4 regions of the Geodermatophilus sp. URMC 62 genome follow, and region 2 is predicted to be linked to each of the others. Evidence: predicted binding sites of a transcription regulator. Region 2 holds the regulator's gene; each other region holds the start of a gene.
The links. Region 2 encodes LexA, which represses DNA repair genes until DNA is damaged. Its sites were predicted from a motif close to TCGAACANNTGTTCGA; they were not measured.
Positions count from the first base shown of each region.

Region 1: the regulator LexA is predicted to act here: its motif matches at 1,862-1,877, upstream of ACU616_RS08355 (DUF222 domain-containing protein).
Region 3: the regulator LexA is predicted to act here: its motif matches at 1,508-1,523, upstream of ACU616_RS08510 (DUF222 domain-containing protein).
Region 4: the regulator LexA is predicted to act here: its motif matches at 1,265-1,280, upstream of ACU616_RS23005 (DUF222 domain-containing protein).

Region 1 covers NZ_JBRFHY010000001.1:1,747,498-1,750,700, forward strand. Annotated here, with positions in the region: gene ACU616_RS08350 (hypothetical protein) at 1-541, shown strand, start outside; gene ACU616_RS08355 (DUF222 domain-containing protein) at 630-1,844, opposite strand; gene ACU616_RS08360 (DUF3224 domain-containing protein) at 2,101-2,499, shown strand; gene ACU616_RS08365 (aldose epimerase family protein) at 2,529-3,203, shown strand, end outside.
Region 2 covers NZ_JBRFHY010000001.1:338,458-341,660, reverse strand. Annotated here, with positions in the region: gene ACU616_RS01585 (hypothetical protein) at 1-905, shown strand, start outside; gene lexA (transcriptional repressor LexA) at 955-1,734, opposite strand; gene ACU616_RS01575 (LysM peptidoglycan-binding domain-containing protein) at 2,023-2,688, shown strand; gene ACU616_RS01570 (hypothetical protein) at 2,823-3,203, shown strand, end outside.
Region 3 covers NZ_JBRFHY010000001.1:1,782,838-1,786,040, forward strand. Annotated here, with positions in the region: gene ACU616_RS08495 (competence/damage-inducible protein A) at 1-514, shown strand, start outside; gene ACU616_RS08500 (hypothetical protein) at 608-865, shown strand; gene ACU616_RS08505 (SRPBCC family protein) at 862-1,257, shown strand; gene ACU616_RS08510 (DUF222 domain-containing protein) at 1,539-2,756, shown strand; gene ACU616_RS08515 (phosphotransferase) at 3,200-3,203, opposite strand, start outside.
Region 4 covers NZ_JBRFHY010000001.1:4,785,695-4,788,897, reverse strand. Annotated here, with positions in the region: gene boxC (2,3-epoxybenzoyl-CoA dihydrolase) at 1-314, opposite strand, end outside; gene ACU616_RS23010 (GNAT family N-acetyltransferase) at 450-1,184, shown strand; gene ACU616_RS23005 (DUF222 domain-containing protein) at 1,285-3,203, shown strand, end outside.

The DNA of each region.
Region 1 (3,203 bases), 1.4 Mb from region 2:
CGGGACGGTGACGGTCCAGGGCGCCGAGGCCACCGTGTGGCGCGAGCGGGGGACCGTCAGCCTGCTGTGGCAGCGGCCGGACGGGCGGTGGGTCTCGCTGGTGGGGGAGGGCGCCCAGGCCGACACCGCGACACTCGTCGGGCTGGGCGGGTCGATCGTCGACCGGCCGCAGCCCGTGGGCCTGCAGTTCGGGCTGGCGCCGGCCGGCTGGTCGGTCGGCGGCTACGAGGAGAGCCGGAGCCTGGACCTGGTCAGCGACACCGACCCCGACTCTCTGCTGCGGCTGAGCCTCGTCGGCCCGCAGTACGCCGGCACGCTCGACGAGTTGCTGGAGGGGACCCCGCTGGCCGGCCCGCCGGAGCCGGTGACGGTCCAGGGGCTGCCGGGTCTGCTCGCCGCCGGCCGCGACGCGGGCGGTCCGGGCTCCTGGACGCTGGCCGGCCGGCTCCCGAACGGCCGGTGCTTCCTGCTGCTGGCGCCGCAGGAGCTGACCCAGGACCAGGTGCTGCAGATCGGAGAGCAGGTGACCGCGGACTCCTGACCGCGGACTCCTGACCGCGCACGTCGACCCTCCCGCCGTTCCACGTGCAACGGCGGGAGGGTGCGGGACTGCGGGGTCGGGGGTGCGCTCAGGCGGCGGGTTGCAGGAGTGGTGGTCCGGTGCGGATCTCAGTGCCGTCGGGGCGCCAGGTGCGCCATCGGCCGTCCGGTTGTCGTTCGATGCGGAAGCCGTGGTGGACTTTGGTGTGGTGCCGCTCGCACAGCAGGGCGGAGTTGTCCAGGTTCGTCTCGCCGCCGTCGAGCCAGTGCACCAGGTGGTGCACCTCCGCCCACCAGGTCGGGGCGTCGCACCCGGTGAACACGCACCCGCCGTCGCGCAGCTCCACCGCGCGCCGCAGGTGGCGGTCGGCGAGGCGCTGTTCGCGGCCGAGGTCGAGGGGTGCCCCGTCGGGGCCGAACACGACTCGGCTCACGGTGCTGTCGCAGGCCAGCCAGCGGGCGCGGGCGGCAGAGATGGTCGCGCCGAAGCCCATCCGCCCCGTCGCGGGGCCGGTGGCCGGGCCGGCCAGGTCGTCGAGGTCGATGACGACGGCGACGTGTGGCTTCACCGTGCGCAGCGTGGGGAGAGTGCCGGCGGCGAGGGCGTTGTCGGCCAGCTGCACGAGGGCGTCGGCCTGCTGCTGGGCGCGGGTGCGATCGTCGCCGGCGCACCGGCCGGCCTGCACCAGCGACTCCAGCGCCGCCTGCAGCTTCTCCCCGCCGATCGCGTCGAGCTCCCCGCGGAGGGACAGCGACCCGTCGGCGTGCCGGGCCATGGACAACCGGCGGCTCTCGGTGGGGTCGGGCTCGGGTCCGTCGGGGTCGAGCCGGGCGAGGTAGCCGGCGACGACCTCGGTGAGCTCCTTGTGCGGCTTGGCGGCGGCCACCACGGCCAGTGCGGCGTCGACTTCCCCGAGGTCGACGTCCTGCGCGGCGGCCTTCGCCGCGTTCTCCGGAGCGACGATCGGCGCGATGGCGGCGACCTGCTCGCCGGTCACCGCCCCGGCCGAGAAGGCACCCTCGACCGCGGGCAGCTGTTCCAGCGCCCGGCCCGTCGTCACCAGCCGGGCAGCGGCAGCGGAGGAGACGTGTCCGTGCCCGCGCAGCCACGACGCCATGCTCTTCAGCCCGTCGTGCTCGGCGGCCTGGGCCAGCTCCCCCTGTCGCACTGTCCGGGCCAAGAGCGCGGCCAGCTTGTTGCTGGCCGTCAGCAGCATTCGCAGGCGGGCGTTGAGCTGCGGGCCGAACACGACGGTCAGGTCGTCGTCGGCGAGGGCGTCGATGACCGCCAGTAGCTCGTCCACGACACCTCCCGATCCGTTCGAACACCTGTGCGAAGAATATCGCAGTCGACAGGCCCTGGCCACCTGAATTCGCAGGTCAGAGCTCCGTCCACAGATCCGCCGGACCGCTTCACGTGAGTGGGAGAGCGTGACTGTGGACGACCGCAGGAACAGCCCGAGCGCTGCTCGAGGCGCCGCTACCGCGAGTCGGCGGGACGCGGACCGTCGGTGGGGTGGGGCAGGCTGCGACCACCGTCCCGACGTCCAGGAGGTCCGTGTGGGCACCGTCGTCCGCATCCCGTTCGACGTGACCGGCTTCGAGCCCGAGCCGCTGGCGCTCGGCGAGCCCGGCCCGGTCGCCTTCGGGCGGGTGACGCTGCGCAAGACCTTCTCCGGCGCCCTCACCGGCACCAGCGTGGTGACCATGACGTCGGTCAGCGTCGGGGAGACGCCCGCCGGCTACACCGCCGTCGAGCTGATCACCGGCGCGCTGGACGGTCGCGCCGGCACCGTCGTCCTGCAGCACAGCGGCGTGGTCGACGGGGCGGACTCCCGGGCGTCCGGCGTAGTGCTGCCCGGCACCGGCACGGGGGAGCTGGCCGGGCTGCGCGGCACGGTCGAGCTCACCCACGACGAGTCCGGTGCCGTCCTCGTACTCGACTACGAGCTGGGCTGACCGCCACCGGGTGTGGTGGGCTGCCTGACATGAGCATCCCGCCGATGACCGCCTGGCCGACCACCGAGCCGGCCGACGTCGAACTGGTCAGCGGCGACGCGCGGCTCGCCGTCGACCTGCGGGGCGGCGGGCTGCGCGCGCTGACCGCCGGCGGGTGGGACGTCCTCGACGGCTACCCGGCCGGCACCGTCCCCGTCGGGCGGCGTGGCGGCGTCCTGCTGCCCTGGCCCAACCGGCTGCGCGACGGGCGGTGGACGTGGGAGGGCCGGCAGCTGCAGCTCGACGTCGCCGCCCCCGGCAAGCCCGCCGCGCACGGGCTGGTCACCTGGCAGCGGTGGGAGGTGCTGGCCCGCCACTCCGACGCGCTCACCGTGGGCACCGTCGTCGAGGCACGGCCGGGCTACCCGTTCCGGCTGGCCGCCGCCGTCGACACCCTGCTGGCCCCCGACCGGCTCACCGTCACCGTGCGCGTGCGCAACGCCGGCGACCGCCCGGCGCCGTTCGGCGCCGGCATGCACCCCTACCTGTCGGTCGGCGCCACCGGGGACGGCGGGATCGGCGACGCCGAGCTCACCGTCCCCGCCCGCACCGCGCTCGACCTCGACGGCGGCCTGCCCACCGGCACCCGCCGTCCCTTCGACGGCGCCGTCGGCCGGATCGGCGACCGGGCGCTGGACGACGCCGTCACCGACCTCGAGCGCGAC
Region 2 (3,203 bases):
TCGACGTCGGTGACCGGGTGGTGGTGATGGCCGACGGCGGCGACCAGGTGGCGGTGTACGCGCTGGACGGCACCTGCCAGGTCGTCGACGTCGTGACCGCCCCGCTGGACCCCTACGACCCCGAGGACCTCGCGGTCGGCCCGGACGGCACGGTGTGGCTGGCCGACACCGGGGACAACAACGGCACCCGGGCCACCGTCGCGCTCATCGCTCTGCGTCCCGACGGCGCCACCGCGCTGTACCGGCTGACCTATCCCGACGGCGCGCACGACGCCGAGGCACTGCTGCTGGCCCCGGACGGCACCCCGTACGTGGTGACCAAGGAGGTCCTGGGCGCCAGCCACGTCTACCGGCCGGCCGCTCCGCTGGTGGACGGCGGCACCGTCGGGCTGGCCGACGTCGGCACGGTGTCCTTCACGCTGACCGGCACGCCCGGCGGCCCGGTCGGGCGTGCGGGCCAGCTGCTGGTCACCGGTGGCGCGGTCGCGCGTGACGGCAGCCGGATCGCGCTGCGGACCTACACCGACGCCTACGTCTGGCCGCTGGCCGGCTCCGACGTGCCGGGCGCGCTGGCCGGCGAGCCCGTGCGCGTCGCGCTGCCCGCGGAGCCACAGGGGGAAGCGGTCACCTTCACCGCCGACGGCGGCGCGCTGCTCGTCGCCGGGGAGGGCGTGCCCGGCGACGTCACGCTGGTCCCGGTGCCGGCTGCCACCGCGGCGTCGACGCCGGCTGCGCCGTCGGCCCCGGCCGATCCGTCGCTGGCGGGACTGCTCTCCGGCGACGGTGGCGGCCCCTCGCCGGTCACGGCCGGGCTGGTGGCCGCTGCCGTCGCAGCCGTCCTCGTCTGGATCGGCGGGCGGCTGCGCCGGCGGCGCGACCCGGCCGGCCCACCCGTCGGTCGGTGACCGGCCGACCCGCCCCCACGGGGCGGGTCGCTCAGCGAGCGGTGCGGCGTCAGACCCGGCGCAGCACCGTGACGACACGGCCGAGGATGGTCGCCTCGTCGCCCGGGATCGGCTCGTACGCCGGGTTGTGCGGCAGCAGCCAGACGTGCCCGTCGCGGCGCTTGTAGGTCTTCACCGTGGCCTCGCCCTCGAGCATCGCGGCCACGATCTCACCGTTCTCCGCGGTGGGCTGCTGGCGCACGACGACCCAGTCGCCGTCGCAGATGGCCGCGTCGACCATCGAGTCACCGGCGACGCGCAGCATGAACAGCGTGCCCTCGCCGACCAGCTCGCGGGGGAGGGGGAAGACGTCCTCGACCGCCTGCTCGGCGAGCACCGGGCCACCGGCGGCGATCCGGCCGACCAGGGGCACGTAGGTGGGCGCGCCGGTGTCGGCCGCGGGTGCGCCGGTGGGGGCAGTGGCGGGAGCGGCGGTCTCGCCCGGCGTCTCACCGGGCAGCCGGACGTCGAGCGCGCGGGGGCGGTTGGGGTCGCGCCGCAGCCAGCCCTTCTTCTGCAGCACCGAGAGCTGGTGGGCGACCGACGACGCGGAGGACAGGCCGACGGCCTCGCCGATCTCGCGCACCGAGGGCGGGTAGCCGCGGCGCTCGATCGAGTCGCGGATGACCTCGAGGACCCGGCGCTGCCGCTGCGTCAGGCCGTCGCCGGCCTCCGTGCGGTCGGGGAAGGTGCGGACCGCGCCGGTCCCCTCCCCACCCGCGCCGCTACCCGCGCGGCGGGACGTCCCGCCGGTGCGTGTGCGCTGGCCGGTCCCGCTCGTGCCCGCCACGTCTCCTCCTCGCCGGCCGTGCTGCCACGGCCCTCGTGTCCTGCTCCCGCCCGGCCGCGGTTCGTCGTTCAGGACCGCCGGCTGGACGGGACCGCCTCGGCGCCCGGAGGCGACGGCGGACGGGTGCTGGTCGGACGGTAGCGCCTCGGCGCCGGTACTTCAAACGTGTGTTCGAAACCCGCCAGGAGGTATCGGGGTCGACCCCGTCGGCGGGTTGCGCTAGGAATCGCACAGGCGTTCGATCGAACACGCGTTCGACCAGGTGGCACCGACGAGGAGGAGTGGGTCATGGGCACCGTGCGGCAGGACGTGCTGGAGTTCGACGCGACGGTCCGGGTCCCGTGGCGGCCGTCGCTCCGGCCGGGGGCCGGTGTCGGTGGCGGTGGCGGTGTCGGTGGCGGTGTCGGTGTCGGTGTCGGTGTCGGAGGTGTGGCGGCTGCCGGCCGCCCGGCCCGGCCGGCGGCGCCCGGAGCCCTGCCGGGCTCCGGCCCGCGGGTCGGCGGGCACCTGCGCCCCGTCCCCGACCACCAGGCCGCCGCGGCCGTGCGCACCGCCGGGCCGGCCACCGAGCGGCCCGGCGCCCGGCGCGACCCGGCCCGTCCGAGCGGGCGGCCGCTGCGCTCCGGTGCCACCGGTGGCCCCGTCCGCGGTGGCTGCGCGCCGGCCGCCGTGCGGCTGACCCGGCGGGGGCGGCGCCTCGTCACCGTGCTCGCCCTCGGCGGAGCGGTCGGTCTGGGCGCCTGGCTCGCGCCGCTGGTGGGCGGTGCCGACGGCGGACTGCGGCTCGCGGGGGAGAGCAGCGTCGTCGTCGAGCCGGGCGACACGGTGTGGTCGATCGCGGGGGAGGTCGCCGCGGACGGGGAGGACGTGCGCGTCGTGGTCGACGCCATCGAGGAGCTCAACGACCTCCGGGGCTCGTCCGTCGTGCCCGGCCAGGTCCTCCAGCTGCCGTGAGCGCGCGGTGCGGGGCGTCCGGGTCCGCCCTCGAGCTCCGGCAGACATGGACGAGAGGGCGGCGGCGAGTTCGTCAACCCTCCGCGCGAGGTCGCTCACCGGCCGGAGCAGTACCGGCACCTACGGTCGAGGACGTGTCAGCAGCCGTGAACAGCCGGGCCGCAGTCGTCTTCCGCTCGCCGCAGGACGTCGAGGTGTGCGTGGACGGCGCCTGGGCTCCCGGCGCCATGCTGGGCTGGCGGCACGACGAGCGCGGCGGCTGCCAGGCACAGGTGCGGTGGCGCGACGGGGGCGAGCCGACCTGGGTCGACCTCGCCGGTGTGCGCCTGCCCGAGCGGCACCTGTCCCTCGCGCACACCGCGTCGCCGTCCGAGCCACCGAGCGCCGAGGTCGGCGACCGCGACCGGCAGGACGGTGCGCCCCGTCCCGACGCGACCGTCGTGATGGCCGCGGTGCAGCCGGCACGCCGCACGTTCCGTGCCGGCCGCCGGCACGGCGCCGACGGCACCGCCGAG
Region 3 (3,203 bases), 1.4 Mb from region 2:
GGAGTACGCCGCCACGCTGTTCTCCACGGGGCCCACCCTCGACGACCTGGTGGCCGGCGCGCTGGAGGACCAGGGGCTGACCATCGCCACCGCCGAGTCGTGCACCGGCGGGCTGCTCGTCGCCCGGCTGATCGCGCGGCCCGGCTCCTCCGCGTGGGTGCTCGGCGGGATCACCTCCTACGCGAACTCGGCCAAGGAGCAGCTCGTCGGCGTGCCGGGGGAGGTGCTCGCCGAGTTCGGCGCGGTGAGCCCCCAGGTCGCGCTGGCCCTGGCCGAGGGCGCGCGGGCGCGGTTCGGGACCGACGTCGGCGTCGGCATCACCGGCATCGCCGGCCCGGGCGGCGGGACGCCGGACAAGCCCGTCGGCACCGTGCACCTGTGCGTCCTCGGCCCGGCCGGACAGCAGGCGCGGTCGGTGCGGCTGCACGGCTCGCGGACGGCGGTGCGCGAGCGCTCCGTCGTCCTCGCGCTGCACCTGCTGCGGCAGCTGCTGCTGGGCGGCCCGCCGGCATGAGGGTGCTCCCCCTGCCGTCCGGTCCGCTGACGTCGTACGGGAGCAGCGGCGCGTCGCTGTGTGCGGCGGCCCGAGTGCTGGAGCCGCAGGACGGTGTCGCCGTCGACGTCGTCCGGCTGGCTCCGGGCGGCACGATCGGCCGGCCGGCACCCGACCCGGCTGTGGCAGCTGTTCCTGGTCGTCCCGGGCTCCGGCTGGGCGTCGGGCGGGGACGACCGGCGCCGCGTCCTGGCCACCGGGGAGGCGGCGCTGTGGGAGCCGGGGGAGGAGCACGCCTCCGGGACCCCTGACGGGCTGACCGCCGTCGTCGTGCAGTGCCGGGTGGTCCCGCTGACCGAGGAGGCGCCGTGAGCGTCCTGACCCTGCACGCCACCGGGCCGCTCGCCCCCGCGGAGGCCTGGGAGCGCTACGCCGAGCCGGCCCGGTGGCCGACGTGGGCGCCGCAGATCACCGGAGTCGAGGTGCCCGTGCCACGGCTGGCGGCCGGGGTGTCGGGGCGGGTGCGCGGTCCGCTGGGGGTGACGCTGCCGTTCGTCGTCGAGACCGTCGACGAGCCGGCGCGGCGCTGGTCGTGGACGGTGTCGGCCGGCCCGGTGCGGCTGCACCTGCTGCACTGGGTGGCCGAGGGGCCGGACGGCGGCAGCACCACCGGCCTGCGGATCCGCGGCCCGGCGCCCGTGGTGGTGGGCTATGCGCCGCTGGCCCAGCTCGCGATCGGCCGGCTGGTCCGCCCGCTGCGCTGACTCGGTCCCCGTCGCCGTTCCCGTCCCCGTCGCCGTCGCCGTTCCCGTCGCCGTCCCCGTCCCCGTCGCCGACGGCGGCAGCCCGAGGGCTGCGGCCGCTGTGGCACCGGGGGTCGCCGGCTCTCCACGGGAGGGCAGGCCGTGGTCGCGTCAGGGAGTCATCGAGCGGTGTCAAGACGTCCTCGGATCCTGTGGACAACGTCCTGAGCTGGGGAAACAGCGCACGCCAGTCTCTCCGCTGCGGTAGTGTTCGAACATCTGATCGAGTGGTGGGAGGTGTCGTGGACGAGCTGTTCGCAGCGATCGACGCGCTCGGCGACGACGACCTGGCCGCGATGTTCGGCCCGCAGCTCAACGAGCGGATCCGGGTGCTGCTGGCCGCGGCCAACAAACTGGCCGCACACCTGGCGCACGCGGTGCGCCAGGGCGAGCTGGCCTCCGCGCCGGAGCACGACGGGCTGAGGTCCATGTCGTCGTGGTTGCGCGGGCACGGCCACCTGTCCCCGACCGAGGCCGCCCGGCTGGTGCGCACCGGACGGGCACTCGAGCAGCTGCCGGCGGTCGCCGCCGCGTGCGCCGAGGGCACGGTCACGGCCGGTCAGGCCGCCGAGATCGCGCAGGTCGTCGAGCCGGACAACGCCGCGGCCGCGGCCGATCAGGGCGTCGACCTGGGCGAGGTCGACGCCGCGCTGGCCGTGGTGGCCGCGCGCACGCCGCACAGGGAGCTCGCCGGGGTCGTCGCCGGCTACCTGGCCCGGCTGGACCCCGACGGACCCGAGCCCGATCCCACCGAGGGCCGGCGGCTGCACCTGACCCGGCACGCAGACGGGTCGGTGTCCCTGCGCGGTGAACTCGACGCCGTGGGCGGGGAGAAGCTGCAGGCCGCCCTGGAGCCCTACGTGCAGACCGGTCGGTCCGCCGCCGAGGAGCGCTCCCGCGCCGGGCAGCTGGGTGACGCGCTCGTGCAGCTGGCCGACAACGTCCTGGCCGCCGGATCCCTGCCGCTGCTGCGCCGCAACAAGTCCCAGCTCCTCGTGACCATCGGCATCGCCGACCTGGCCGACCCCGCCACCGGACCGGCGGCCGCGGCGATGGGTTTCGGCGCGGTCGTCTCCGCCGCCCGCGCCCGCTGGCTCGCCTGCGACGGCGAGGTCACCCGCATCGTGATGGGTCCCGACGGGCAACCGCTGGACTACGGCCGCGCCACCCGTTTCTTTCCGGCGCACGTCCGCCGCGCGCTGGACGTGCGTGACGGCGGCTGTGTGTTCACCGGCTGCGACGCCCCGACCTGGTGGTGCGACGCCCACCACCTGCTGGAGTGGGTCAACGGCGGAGCCAGCGACATCGACAACGCCGCGCTGCTCTGCGAACGGCACCACACCAAGGTGCACCACGGCTTCCGGATCGAACGACAACCCGACGGCACCTGGCGCACCTGGCGCCCCGACGGCACCGAGATCCGCACCGGACCACCACACCTGCTGCAACACGCCGCCTGATCCCGCCGCCTGATCCCGCCGGCGGGCGCGTCCTGATCCCGCACCCTCCTCCCGTTCCACGTGGAACGGGAGGAGGGCAGTCGGGCGTGACCCCCCGGCATGCGGTCGGCCACTCGGTCGAGCCGTCGTCGCGGGTGGTGGGGCATGGGAGACGAGGGAGGGGGCAGACGCCGACCGCAACGGAGCGGTCCCCACGGTCTCCGCGGTGCCCGTGGTCGGTGCCCCGTGGTCGGTGGCCTTCGGTCGGTGGCCCCCGGTGGCTCTTGGTGGCTCTTGGTCGGTGGCCTTCGGTCGGTGGCCCTCGGTGGCCTTCGGTCGCGGGCCCCCGGTGGCTCTTGGTGGCTCTTGGTCGGTGGCCTTCGGTTGATGGCCTTCGGTCGGTGGTCTTCGGTCGGTGGCCCACAGCGCCCTCTGCCGGACACCCGGCGGGTTCCGTCACCTGGTCAT
Region 4 (3,203 bases), 4.4 Mb from region 2:
AACATCCGCTCCTTGGCGCTGGCGACCACGACCACCTTGGCCTCGGGGTGCTCGAACCGGATCCGCTGCAGCGCGTCGTGCAGCTCGATGTCGACGCCCAGGTCGTAGCTGTTCATCTTCAGCTCGTAGCCCGGCACGATCCCGCCGTCCTCGGCGACGTCGAGGGTGAGGGTCGCGACCTCGCCCTCGACCGACAGCCGCCAGTGCCGGTAGCGCTCGGGGGAGGTGTCGAAGGAGACCTCGGTGGTCGCGGCCGGCTCGGCGACGGGGGCCGGTCCCTCCGCCGTCGTCGAACGGTCGTCGAGGGTGGTCACGGCGCCTCCAGGGATGCGGGCGGATCGGCCCCGGAGGGCCTGCCGCGACCATCGTGTCGTGCTACACGACCTTGCGCAAGCAACGCGTCAGATGTAGACAAGTGGCGCAGGCCACGGACGTCGACGGAGGTCTCGGTGACCCCTGCGCACACCCTGCGGTGGGTGCACGAGGACGACCCCCGGTGGGACGCCGACCGCGAGCGGGTCTTCGCCTCCGTGCCCGAGGGCGTCTTCCGCACCGAGGCCCGCCGGCCGGGCGAGCGGCTGTCCAGCGACTGGTGGCGCGTCGAGCGCGACGGCGTCGTGGTCGGCTACGGCTGGCTCGACGACGTCTGGGGTGACGCGGAGGTGCTGCTCGCCGTCGAGGCGGGCGCGCGCGGCTCCGGCGTCGGGCTGTTCGCGATGCACCACCTCGAGGAGGAGGCCGCCGCCCGCGGCCTGAACTACGTGCTCAACGTGGTCCGCGACACCCACCCCGAGCGGGACGCGGTGACCGCCTGGCTGCAGCGCCGCGGGTTCTCCGCGGCCGAGGACGGCCGGCTCCGCAAGCGCGTCGGCGGTCGTGGCGCCGGCGGGGACGGCGCTGGTGCTGACGACGCGGGTGCCGACGGCGCCGGTGGTGCCGGTGGTGCCGGTGACGGCACCGAGAACGGCGGTGGGCGCGACGTCGGGCAGCGGCAGGACGGGCGGCCGGGCACCGGCGTGGCCACCCCGCCCTCCGGCGACCGGGAGGCGCGCTACCTCGCCGAGCGCGAACGGGCAGCCGGCCGGCCGCGGTCGTCCTCCGAGCCGGCTGCCGTGGGGGCCGACCGGGGGCCGGGTGAGGAGGAGAGCGGCGGCTACGTCGACCCCGAGCAGCACCGGTACTGACGTCGGTCGGGCCTCGTCCCGGACAGCGCGAGCCTCTGAGCTGCGGTTTTGTCGTCCACAGGTCTTGCCCGACCCCTCGTTCGAACGTATGATCGAACGCATGACGGCGGGGTCGGTGCGCGAGGTGTCCGAGGCGCCTGCGGTGCCCGACCTCGCGTCGCCGGCCGTCGGGTGGGCGGCCGGTCCGCTGGGTGAGGTGCAGGCCGCCGATCGGGAGATCTCCCGCCAGACGGCACGCCGCGCGCGGGCGCTCGCCGCGTTCGCCGTGACCCGGCCGGCCTCGGCCGACCGGGCGCAGGGTGAGCGTGGCGCGATGTCGGCCCAGCGGTGGGCGGCGCGGGCCGAGGTGCTGCGCCCGGTGAGCGAGTGGGCCACCCAGGAGCTCACGGTCGCCCTGGGCGTCACCGCGCAGCGCGCCGAGGCCGAGCTGGAGCGGTCGCTGCTCCTGGTCACCCGGCTGCCCCGGGTGCTGGCCGCGCTGGAGTCCGGGCTGCTGCACACCGGGCACCTGTGGTGCCTGCTGGAGCACGTGGCGCCGATCGCCGAGGACGCCCTGCGTGGTCGGGTGGAGCAGGAGCTGCTCGACTGGGTGGCGCGGCGGCAGCGGGTGACCACCCCCGGCCAACTCGGTGACCGGGTGCGGCGCGCGGTCGCGCAGCACAACGCCCGCGACGCCGCCCGCGACCTCGTGCAGGCGCTGCGGGAGCGCGGCGTCTCGGCCCGGCCCGAGCGCACGGTGGGCATGTCGGCGGTGACAGTGGTGTGCACCACCGCTGAGGCGCAGACGCTGCTGCGGGCGCTGTCGGCCTACGCCGACGCGCTGGAGCCCGACCCGGCCGACGCGCGCACCCGCGGGCAGAAGATGGTGGACTGCCTGATCGACCTGGTGCTGCGCCCCGGCGAGGGCGGGCTGCCGCCGGTGCAGGTGCCGTTGACCGTCGTCGCGTCGGTGCAGACCCTGCTCGGCGGGGACGGTGTCGGCGAGGTCGACGGGCAGCTGGTGCCCGCGGAGATGGCCCGCCAGCTCGCCCGCGCCTTCGCCGGCCTGGACCCCATCAGTGATGCAGCCGGCAGCGGCACCGACACCACCGGCACCGACCCCAGCGGCATCGACGCCGATGCCGGTATCCCGCCCGGCGCTGGTCCCGCCGGCACCAGGGCCGGTCAGACCATGGGCGCTGGCGAGCCCATCGGCGCCAGCGAGCCCATCGGCTCCGGCGAGCCCGTGGCCGTCGACGAGCGGCTGGCCGCCGACCGGTTCACGGACTCCCCGGGGCCCACGGACGTCGAGGGCGGCCCGGTCGAGCGGGCCGCCGCCGAGCTCAGCGCCGCGGACTTCGACCGCTGGCTCGACGAGCTGGTGCGCGAGGCCTTCGGCGACGACCCGGCACCCGGCGATCCCGCCTGGACACCGGGCCACCCACCCGACCCGGCCGGGGAAGCTGCGAGTGGCCCACCTGAGCGCGACGACGTCACTGCGCCCGCAGCCGGCAGTCCGCCAGCCGGTGGCTGGTGGGCGGCGGCCGACCGGGCCGTCGAGGACGCCGCCGCAGCCGTGCACACCGCCCGCCTCGCCCTGGGCGCCGCCCAGTGGATGGTGGCCACCGCCACGCGCGCCGACGCCGCCGAGGAGACCGCCTGGCAGACCAGCCCCGCCGGCCGGGTGAGCACCGCCCCCGACGCACTCGGCGCGCTGGCCGCCGCCACCCAGCGCACCGACCTCGCCGCCCTGCTGTCCGCCACCGCCGGCGGCGGACTGGCCGACCGGCCGCGCATCGCCCTCACCGACGCCGTCAGCGGCGCCCTGCTCGTCCTCACCGACCTGCCCGCACTGCGCCGCACCGCGCACTGCGGCACCCCCGCCTGCCGCCGCCGGCCCGAGACCTGCGGCCACGACCTGAGCGCCCGCCCCGGCCTGCGCGTCCCCGCCCCCACCGCCGGCTACCGGCCCACCGCGGCACTGGACCGCTACCTGCGCGCCCGCGACCGGCACTGCCGGTTCCCGGGCTGCCGCCGCCG